Regions from separate parts of the Veillonella sp. AF13-2 genome, predicted to be linked through region 2. Evidence: riboswitches for the same ligand, from Rfam matches in the RefSeq annotation. Region 2 holds a riboswitch; the other holds the start of a gene.
The links. A riboswitch is a leader RNA that binds a small molecule or an ion and turns the genes downstream of it on or off. The one in region 2 is predicted to bind thiamine pyrophosphate.
Positions count from the first base shown of each region.

Region 1: it holds a riboswitch for thiamine pyrophosphate, as region 2 does, so the genes downstream of both, thiC (phosphomethylpyrimidine synthase ThiC) here and cytX (putative hydroxymethylpyrimidine transporter CytX) in region 2, are expected to answer to the same signal.

Region 1 covers NZ_QTMT01000003.1:418,261-423,883, reverse strand. Annotated here, with positions in the region: gene DWV85_RS07865 (NRAMP family divalent metal transporter) at 1-738, opposite strand, end outside; gene DWV85_RS07860 (5-oxoprolinase subunit PxpA) at 880-1,647, opposite strand; gene DWV85_RS07855 (thiamine phosphate synthase) at 1,827-2,102, opposite strand; gene thiS (sulfur carrier protein ThiS) at 2,107-2,304, opposite strand; gene thiC (phosphomethylpyrimidine synthase ThiC) at 2,328-3,632, opposite strand; TPP riboswitch at 3,710-3,817, opposite strand; gene DWV85_RS07840 (ATP-dependent Clp protease ATP-binding subunit) at 3,895-5,623, opposite strand, start outside.
Region 2 covers NZ_QTMT01000003.1:293,519-299,141, forward strand. Annotated here, with positions in the region: gene modA (molybdate ABC transporter substrate-binding protein) at 1-278, shown strand, start outside; gene modB (molybdate ABC transporter permease subunit) at 532-1,200, shown strand; gene DWV85_RS07200 (ATP-binding cassette domain-containing protein) at 1,209-1,835, shown strand; gene cytX (putative hydroxymethylpyrimidine transporter CytX) at 1,819-3,003, opposite strand; TPP riboswitch at 3,056-3,161, opposite strand; TPP riboswitch at 3,243-3,337, shown strand; gene thiW (energy coupling factor transporter S component ThiW) at 3,402-3,881, shown strand; gene thiD (bifunctional hydroxymethylpyrimidine kinase/phosphomethylpyrimidine kinase) at 3,881-4,714, shown strand; gene thiM (hydroxyethylthiazole kinase) at 4,728-5,623, shown strand, end outside.

The DNA of each region.
Region 1 (5,623 bases), 120 kb from region 2:
CACACCAAGAACAGCTAAGAATAATAATATACGAACTAGCGCATCAACAGACATGCCCATAATCGCTGCACGACGTACATCCTTTAAATGTTCTTGACCTGTAATACCAGCATCAATAAGGCGGTGACCGCCAGAGAATGTTATATAACCACCTACGGTTCCTCCAATAAGAGTTATCGTAGCAAGCCACGGATAATTCGTAGGTACTATCGCATGAGTTACTGCTGTACCTACTGGAGGATTTGTTGAAAAGGCTACATAAGCAATAAGGACAAGCATAACCGTACCGAGTACTTTAGCCGTATTATCTAGAACACCACCCATCTTCTTGGATGTAAATAATAAGATGCCCAAGATACCGCTAATAGCGGCCGCTGTTGTTGTGTCAATTCCAAATATAATATTGAGGCCCATAGAGGCACCACCAATATTACCGATATTAAAAGCCAATCCGCCAAGAGAAATTAAAAATGCCACTATATAACCAAGGCCTGGTAATACCTTATTCGCAATATCTTGACCACGCATTTGGGATACACCAATAATCGTCCACACATTAAGCTGTGCAATAATAGAAAAAATAACGGATACGACGATAGCAAATGCAAAGTCTGCTTTCAACTCATTTGTAAATGCTGCCGTTTGTAACATAAATCCAGGTCCAATGGAAGACGTGGCCATTAAGAAAGCTGCCCCTAGTAGGACAGAGAAACTCGCTTTACCTGTAATTGGTTTCATAGGAACCTCCACATATAATAATTAATTGATGCCATACTTATTGCTTAAAGCTCATACTTACATGTAATACTTACTTTTAATACTTATATTTGCATTTTTGTTGGTATTAATTAAGCATTTATTTTAATGTATTTAATAGCGTTATCGGTGTTGAAAATTCGCCACCGTTACACCAGCTTTTGTAAGCCCCTCCCGAATATATCTTGTGAAAGCTATCGCTTCAGGATTATCTCCATGAACACATATGGAGTCAGCCACAATATCAATGATCTTCCCCGTATTAGTAACAACCTTACCCTTTGTAACCATCATAAGAACTCGGTCTAAAGCCTCTTGCGGGTCTTTAATGAAAGCACCTACTTCTGTACGAGGGACCAATGTTCCCTCCTCTGTATAGCCACGATCGGCAAACACTTCCTGTATAACAGGAATACCTCGTCGCTGTGCCTCTTGAGCAATATAGCTACCACTCAATACCATGATCGCGATATTAGGATTTACCGCTTGTAAACCATCTAAAATTGCATCGGCTAGTACAGGCGTAACACAGGCTGTATTGTAAAAAGCACCATGTAGTTTCATATGCTGTAAAGTAATGTCATAACTATCACAAAAAGCTTGAAGTGCACCTAGTTGGTACATCATATAGGCTTTTGCCTCAGCAGGACTTACTGCCATCGCACGACGACCAAATCCCATCAAATCTGGATAACCAGGATGCGCCCCTACGGCAACTCCTTTTTCTTTACATATACAAACAGTCGCATCCATAATAAGAGGATCTCCAGCGTGCCAACCACAAGCAATATTAGCACTTGTTACGTGATTTAATACTTCACTATCCATGCCTAATGTATAGTTACCAAAACTTTCGCCTAAATCACTATTTAAATCTACATAATGAGACATATACTATTACCTCTCCATCTTCATTTATTTTATAAATTCTATAGAATATCGAATTTAATGATACGATTATACTAAATAAACCTATATCTTAGCAAGGATATTTATCAAATCTACAAAATTATTTTATAAATACAAAAACCACAAGATTAAAATCTTGTGGTTTGTATGTATACTCTTTTTTATCTGACCCTACTATATCCCATCATGAGCTCATAAATAGTATTTTGTATATTATCCGATTCTGTTATTTCAGAAACGGCACAAATAAAATCGGGATGCGCTTGCCAAACGGTATCAGCATTTGTGGTTTTAATGCCCCCAACAGCAACAATGGGAGCCTTACTAAACTGCTTTGCCCAATATATATAAGAAATTCCTACAGGATTAGCATTGGGTTTTGTTTGTGTAGAAAAAATAGGCCCTACCCCAATATTACCTATAGTAAATGTATCCAATATATCAATTACCTCCTACAAAGCTAACGATTTCTAATCTGTCAGCAGCCGTTAATTTAGTGGTTGTATATGCTTCCTTACTAAGAATCTCTCCATTAAGCTCAACTACAAAGTGTTTACCAGAATAGCCTAATTCATCAAGAATCAAATGAAGTTGCTCACCTACAACATACTTTGGCTCTCCATTAACAATCAAATCCATAATGACCTCCCATATGAAAAAGCTTATAAAATATCAATATATTCTTCTTGTAAAGCTTTATTCATACTGCGTACAGCACAGAATTTGCCACACATAGAACAGGTTTCACTATGGTCTTCCTCCGGTGCTCTACTTTCACGAATAGAACGAGCCCGTTCCGGATCAATGGCACAAGCATATTGTGCTTCCCAGTCGAGAACTTGACGCGCCTTAGCCATAATGTCGTCTATATCTCTTGCATTAGTAATACCACGAGCAATATCTGCAGCATGCGCCGCTATTTTGAAAGCCATAATTCCATCTTTTACATCATCTGCATTTGGTAAGGCTAAATGTTCCGCTGGTGTAACGTAGCACAAGAATGACGCCCCATGCATACCTGCTACAGCACCACCAATGGCAGCTGTAATATGGTCGTAACCAGGAGCAATATCTGTTACGAGCGGTCCCAACACATAGAAGGGCGCTCCATCACACAAGGACTCTTGTATTTCCATATTCATTTGTATTTGATGTAAAGGTACATGCCCAGGTCCTTCAATCATAGCTTGTACACCATATTGTTTCGCTCGTTTTGCCAATTCACCAAGCCTTACAAGCTCTTCAATTTGGCACACATCAGTTGCATCCGCCAAGCAACCTGGACGACAAGCATCACCTAAAGACAAAGTAACATCATATTCTTTGCAAATCTTTAAGATTTCATCAAAGTATTCATAGAATGGATTTTCATGGCCTGTCATGCTCATCCATGCAAATACCAAACTGCCTCCGCGGCTAACAATATTAAGCAACCGTTTATGATTCTTGATTTGATCTATTGTTTTTCTCATAATACCACTGTGGATAGTAATAAAATCTACACCATCTTGAGCGTGTAATCGGATAGTGTCCAAGAAATCTTGAGCTGTTAATTCACCTAAATCTTTTTGATGATGAATGACACTATCATAAATAGGCACCGTACCAATCATTACTGGCGATGTCTCAATTAATTTACGTCTAAAAATACGAGTGTCACCATGAGTGGAAAGATCCATGATCGACTCTGCGCCAAGTCTAATAGCTCGATTAACCTTTTCAATTTCACTATCATAATCAGTAACGTCTTTCGATGTACCTAAATTAACATTGACTTTCGTTCTAAGGCGTTTGCCAATCCCCTCAGGCGAAATACTAGTATGTTGCTTGTTACAAGGAATAACAACCTTTCCTGCTGCCACTAGTGAACGTAATACCTCTTCATCCATACGTTCTTTTTCCGCAACTACTTTCATTTCCTTCGTAACTACACCAGCCACAGCAGATTCCAATTGAGTCATAAACATTTTACATCCTCCTATATAAAAGACATATATAGTTAGGTATGCAAAAATGGGTATCGAACAAAATGATCGATACCCATATTAAGTATTAGCGTGCTTCCTACGCGGGCATGATCCCGATCAGGTATAAAGGTCAGGTGCTCGCAGCCCTTTCTCAGCCTATATAATAGGCTCCCTTGCATACTCACTATATAATTATGCTATTAATATTACTACTTTATTCAGATTTGTCAAATGATTATTCTGACACTTTTACGTCTATTCTTTATTTCTCAGCCTTATCTTGGTCTTTGCTATCATCGGAATCTGCTTTTTCAGAGATTACAATATGACCATCCTTAACATCGGCAAGCAAGTGTTTAGCATCGATGTGATCCAAGTAGAAATCAGTTACATTATCGCGGATTTCAGATTCGATAACACGACGTAATGGACGAGCGCCCATAGTTTTGTCATACCCTTGTTCCATCAACAATTCTTTAGCTTCATCTGATACATCAAGAGTGATATCTTTTTTGGCTAAAGTTTTATTCACTTGATCAAGCATCAAATCTACAATTTTTTTCAAATCTTCTTTGCTCAATTGATTGAACTCGATAACTGCGTTGAAACGGTTCAAGAACTCTGGACGGAAGAATGGAGCAATGCGTTCCATTACATCTACTTTATTTTCATCATCATTGTCATTACCATAACCGAAACCTGCATTGGATGTAGCAATGATAACAGTATTTTTAAAGTTTACTGTGTTACCTTGACCATCTGTTAAGCGACCATCGTCCAATACTTGTAAAAGTAATGTAATAACTTGAGGGTCTGCTTTTTCGATTTCATCGAATAATACGATGGAATAAGGATTACGACGTACGCGTTCAGTTAATGTGTTAGAGTTATCTTCATAACCAACATACCCAGCTGTAGCGCCGATTAATTTAGATACGGCTGTGCGATCACTATATTCGGACATATCCAAGCGAATGATTGCATCTTTGTTACCAAACATATCTAGAGCTAATTGTTTAGCTAATTCTGTTTTACCAACGCCAGTAGGACCTACGAATAAGAAGCTACCAATTGGACGGTTGCCTTCGTCAAAGCCTGCACGGTTACGACGAATTGCTTTAGATACGGCTTCTACTGCTTTATCCTGACCAATTACATGAGCTTCTAAACGAGATTTCATGTCTTTCAAGCGTTCGATATCGGATGCCCCCATTTGAGATACAGGGATACCTGTCATTCTTTCAACGGCTTCTGCTACATCGTTGACCTTAGCCACTACCTTTTGATTTTCTGTATGGTTATCAAGCTCTGCTTGTAACTTTTGAATACGCATTTTTTCATTGATTGCAGATTCATAGTCTTCTTTTTGAGCATATTCCTCTTGTTTTGCTTTAGCATCAGCAATATCTGCTTCCAATGTTTTAATATCTGTTACAGGATGTTGAGATGCCAAGTGAGCTGCTGTTACATCGATTAAATCAATAGCTTTATCAGGCAAGCTACGTTGTGGAATATACTGTACGGAATAATCTACAGCTGCTTTCAACACCGCATCTGGCAATTCAATATTATGATGCGCTTCGTATAATGGACGAATGCCTTGTAAGATTTTGAAAGTATCCTCTGCAGATGGCGCGTTTACCTTTACCTCATTAAAACGACGAGCGAGAGCCGCGTTTTTCATGATTGTATTACGGTATTCATCTTGTGTTGTAGCACCAATTACAGTCATTTCACCACGAGACAAGGCAGGTTTTAAGATATCTGCCAAGCCTTTGGAGCCTTGACCATCACCGGTAGAACCAGCACCCAAAATTTGGTGGATTTCGTCGAAGAACAAGATAATATTGCCAGCGGCTTTTACCTCTTTAATAAGATTTTGAATGTTTTCTTCAAAGGAACCACGGTATTGAGTACCAGCTTCCAATCCGGAAATATCGATAGAAATGATTTCTTTATTTTTAATAGCTGCTGGAACATCACCATTTACA
Region 2 (5,623 bases):
CTAATGTAGTGTATGCGAAAGACGTTAAAGCTGTAACCGCTTCCATTAGCCAAGGTGCTGGTGATGTTGGTTTCATCTACAAAACTGATGCTATTGCAGCGGGTGATGCCGTTGAAATCTCTGCTGTAACACCTGCTGACTCTCATGATCCAGTTATCTATCCAATCGGTATTATCAAAAAATATGACAACGCATTGGCAAAAGACTTCTACCAATACGTAATGAGCCCAGAAGGCCAAAAAGTATTAGAAAAATACGGTTTCTCTACTTCTAAATAAGAGTAAAACGCTAGCTTTCAGGGCTAGCGTTTTCTTATGATACAATAGAGACATTATTGGTATTACTAATAACATTATTTCTAAGGGTATGCTATTTTTAACTGTATGTAATTTCTAGCTCATTTGTAGTGATGACTGTTAAATAATCTAGTATATGATATGATTTTAGGCATATAATTTGCTTAAAAATATTTTGGGACTAATGGATATAGCACATATTGTAGAGTTGTTGTGTATAGAAAGGGGGCGTGACATGAGTCCATTATGGCTATCACTATGGGTAGCAAGTATAGCTCTTATCATAGTGATTGTAAGTGGTTTAGCCGCATGTTATTGGATGAATCGCTGTAAATGGAGTGGCATGGCTATTATTGATGCACTTATTACCTTGCCGCTTGTATTGCCACCAGTTGTTGTTGGCTTTGCTCTTCTCATGGTGTTTACGCCAGGCTATGCCTTTGGCGCATGGCTTGAGGCGCATGGGATGAGCGTTGTGTTTGCCGCATCTGGGGCGGTGGTAGCATCTTCAGTTATTGCGTTTCCATTATTTTATCAGACGGTGCGTTCTGCATTACAATCTGTCGATCATAATATGGAGGACGTAGCGCGCACATTGGGTGCTTCAGAGTTACGTATCTTTTTTACTATTTCTGTACCACTCGCTTGGAAAGGCATTTTGACGGGCAGTATTTTAGCATTTTGTCGTGCTATGGGCGAATTTGGAGCTACAATCTTGATTGCCGGTAATATTCCACGGGTAACACGCACCATGCCACTTGCTATCTACTCTTATGTAGAGGCAGGGCAGTACATGGATGCCTTTGAATTAGTTATATATATATGTGTTCTTACATTGGCATTGTTGAGCGGGATTCACCTCATCACAAAGGGGTCCTTGTTCCGGCACATTGATAATAATTAGGAGGTCCGATGATTACATTTTCCTTTACCGTAGCTAGACCTTCTGTGACTGTGAAAGCCGATGGTGTATTTTCTTCTGGTATTACCGTGTTAACAGGCCAATCTGGCAGTGGTAAAAGTACATTTATTAAGTGCATTGCAGGTCTTGTGAAACCGACTACAGGTAGCATTCAATATGATGAAACTATATGGGTTGATCGCGACAAAAAAATCTGGGTACCTGCTCAAGAACGTCAAGTTGGCTATATGCCACAAGGTAATATCGTATTTCCACATTTATCGGTGGAACATAATATTACCTATAGTAAACGAGGCACGTCAGAGATGTGTGACAGCTTATTAAAACGCTTAGGCCTTGAGAAATATCGTAAAACGAAAGCAGGTAGCTTGTCTGGTGGTGAGCAGCAACGCGTTGCATTGGGGCGTGCTCTTTACTCTAAACCAACCATCTTGCTTCTTGATGAACCATTATCTGCACTAGACTGGAATTTACGTAAGCATGTTCGAGAGGATCTTGTTTCCATTATTCGCGAATGGGATGTGCCATGTGTATGGGTTACCCATGATGAAAGCGAAGCCGAAATGGTTGGAAATCGGCACTGGACCTGTGAAGATGGGCTTATAGTAAGGTGTTAGCAGTTTTACTTATGAATCCAACGATGGATGTTACGATAAATGCTATTGTAAAGGCTGGTAGTGTTGCACCTATGGAGCTTTCACTATGCAACATATAATGGTATAAACCTACGGCTATAGCCCAAATCAACCCGCGAACTAGATAAGCCGATAGCGTTTGCACTTGTTGGCGATTGACAAAATAGTCTGCCAACAAGATGGCAATCATTGGAGCAAAGACGGATCCGATGAGATATAGGAATTCTGTAATATCGTCCATCGGATATAGGATGGCTGCAATGGCGCCGACAATGGTTACGATAACAGCTACGCCTTTACTAGATGCTCCATTATAGATAGTCGTACTAGATACGCCAGCTGAGTAAGCGTCCATGAAGGTCGTAGTTACAGTGGAGAAGATAATGACGATGAGTCCTGCAAGACCAAGGCCTGCGTTCATCATAATAGTAATGATAGAGTCCCCACCGCCGAAGATCGCCGCGCTAAGGCCCAAGGTGTACATGGCGACACTCGTTACCGTGTAGATGGTAGCACTTGTTAGTGATGCGGAGAAAGGGCTTTTGCTTTCACGAGTATAATCACTGATGAGAGGTAGCCAAGACAGTGGTATAGCGATTGATAGCTCAAGGGCTGCTATAAAGCTCATATTGCCATTAGTCATGAAGCTACTGTCACTAGGCCATTGAGAAATCATGTGAACTCCCATGTAGAGTGTGAGGCCTAGTAATAAAACAGATACGATAGCTTGAATATAGCCTGTATTGTGGAGACCGATGAAGAGCCATAAAATGACGAGCGCCCCAATAGCAATAGTCCAAATCATAGGAGATAGGGGCGCCAGCTCTTGTAAGGCAAGCATAGCATCGTAAATCATGATACTAGTCCAACCGATTAGTTGGATCATATTTAAAAAGGCAAAGCCCTTTGCCCCTAAGGGACCAAAGCTAAAGGCTGTCGTGTTCATACTGCCTTGCCGCAAACGGCCACCGATGAGTCCTGCTCCAAAGAGCAGAATACCGCCGATGATATGGCCTAAGATGATGGCATATAGTCCTTGAGTGAGGCCTAAGGGTGCCAGATAGGTGCCGGTCATAATCTCCGCTATAGATAGGGCGGCACCAAACCATATCATGGCGAACTGTGGTTGTGTAATGTGTGTATCTGTCATACGTCCTCCTTGCCAGGAAGTCATAGAAAAAGCCGAGCTCATGGGAACTCGGCTTTTAATCCTCTATGTTCCCTACGTTGGCATTATCCAAATCAGGTTATGGGTTAAAGCATTAGCTTACTCTCAGCCCACTCGTGTGAGCACCCCGTTATGGCTTCATTATACGAGGTGGTGGGAGAACCGTCAATTCTTTTGTTGCATAGATTGTATAATGATGTTATAACTAGAGTATAAAAATATATGGCCACTAGGGGTGCTTTTGCTGAGATTGATCATTCAAAACCCTAGACCTGATCCAGATAATACTGGCGTAGGGAAGTGGAATGAAACATAATACCAAACTATTACGAGACCATTCCATTTGAGGTGGTCTCATTTTTTATTTAGTTGGAGGTATTATGAAAAAACTGATTATTGCTAGTATATGTGTGGCCTTGGGTGTCGTCTTATCGACTACGTCGATTCCGATTGGGCCTGCTCGAATTTTTCCATTTCAACATATGATAAATGTGATTTTAGCCGTTGTAGTAGGGACGAGATTCTCTGTAGGTGCCGCCTTTAGTACCTCTTGTTTACGTAATGTACTAGCGCTAGGTTCTCCCTTAGCCTTTCCAGGCAGTATGATTGGCGCTTGGTTATCTGCGTATCTATATAAGAAGTACAATGCCATATGGGCGGCGGCTTTAGGAGAAATCATAGGTACAGGTCTTCTCGGGGCTCTTATTAGCTATCCAATTGCTAACTTCTTACTAGGTAAACCGTTGGCGTTGTTGACTTTGATTACATCCTTCTCCATGAGCTCTATTAGCGGAGCTTGTATTGGCTTCGTGGTATTACAAATCTTATCTCGACGTAATTTGTTACATAAGGAGGCATAATGAAACTACATACAGCATTAACAATTGCCGGTACCGACCCTAGTGGTGGCGCTGGCATTATGGCCGATCTAAAATCCTTCCAAAGCCGCCATGTATATGGTATGGCAGTGGTTACCTCCGTAGTAGCCCAAAATACAACAGGGGTTCACCACGTAGAACACCTATCGCTAGAAAGCATAGAAAAACAGTTACACGATGTATATTCAGATATTCTTCCTCAAGCCGTTAAGACAGGTATGATTGCTTTACCAGAGATGATGGATCTCATCTATCCTTATGTGAGTAAGAACATCCCTTATGTGATGGATCCAGTTATGATTGCCACCAGCGGTGATCGACTTGTATCGGATGAGGCCGTCGATTTCTTAAAATCTAAACTCATTCCGGTCGCTACAGTTATTACACCTAATCGTAGCGAGGCAGAGGTGTTAGCGGATATGTCTATCTCTTGTGAAAGTGACATTACAACAGCAGCTAAGCGTATTTTACATGAATTAGGACCTCGAGTGGTTATTATAAAAGGCGGCCATATTGGAGATGATGCTACGGATTATGCTTTCACCAAAGATGGAGATGTGCGTACGTGGACAAGTCCTAAATATGATACTGTTCATACTCACGGTACGGGTTGCACCTTCTCGGCGGTTATTACGGCAGAGCTCGCCAAAGGGCGTGATGTAATGGATGCAATTGGCATTGCAAAGAACTATATTTCCCTTGCGATTAAGCATAATCCAGCACTTGGAAATGGCTGTGGACCTGTTAATCATATGGCTTATGGGTTATTGGTAAATGGCCCTCAAACGATGGATGAACTTTTGAAAAATGACTAGAGGAGATAGTTATATGACCTACAACAATCCAAATATAAATGGTTCAAATTGGTCCGAACTGAATATATTAGAGTCTCTACGCAAAAAAAATCCTCTTGTTATTTGTATTACCAATGATGTGGTGCGGACCTTTACAGCTAACGGTTTGCTAGCCATCGGTGCATCACCCGTGATGAGTGAGTGTAGCGAAGACTTAAAAGACCTTATCGTTCATGCTTCTGCACTGCTCATCAATATTGGGACCGTTACACCAGATAAGGTTACTTATTACAAAGAGGCTGTTAAATTAGCGAAGGCTCATGAGGTACCCATTATACTAGACCCTGTGGGTTGTCACGCCGGGGCTTATCGATTATCTGTTGTTTTAGACTTGATTAAAACTGGTGCTATTTCGTTGCTACGAGGGAACCAAAGTGAAATTAAAGCCATCTATGATGCTCTTAATACAAATCATAAGATTGATAGTTCTCTTTCGGGTAAGGGTGTAGATGGAGAACAAGTTGAGGATAGCGCAATTATAACGTATCGTCTTGCACGCCAAATTAACTGTCCTGTCGTCGCAACGGGGGAAGAGGACTACGTTTCTGATGGAACTCGCGTATTTGCAGTTCCTCATGGTCACTCAATCATGACAGCGGTAACAGGGACCGGCTGTCTATTAGGAGCTGTCTTAGCTGCATTCTTTAGTTCCTATTATCCATTTATGGATAACCTGTCTATCGGTGAGTTTCTTGCGTATGCACTGGCTTACTATGGACTTGCTGGTGAAAGTGCGGTTAAGGTGAGCGGTGTAAAACCTGGCATCTTTAGTGTGGCATTTATGGATGCCTTATATGAATTCGATGATGCGATGCTTTTATCTAAAAATCGAATACGCCCCGTAGTTGTACCTGATCAATTAAAGGTATA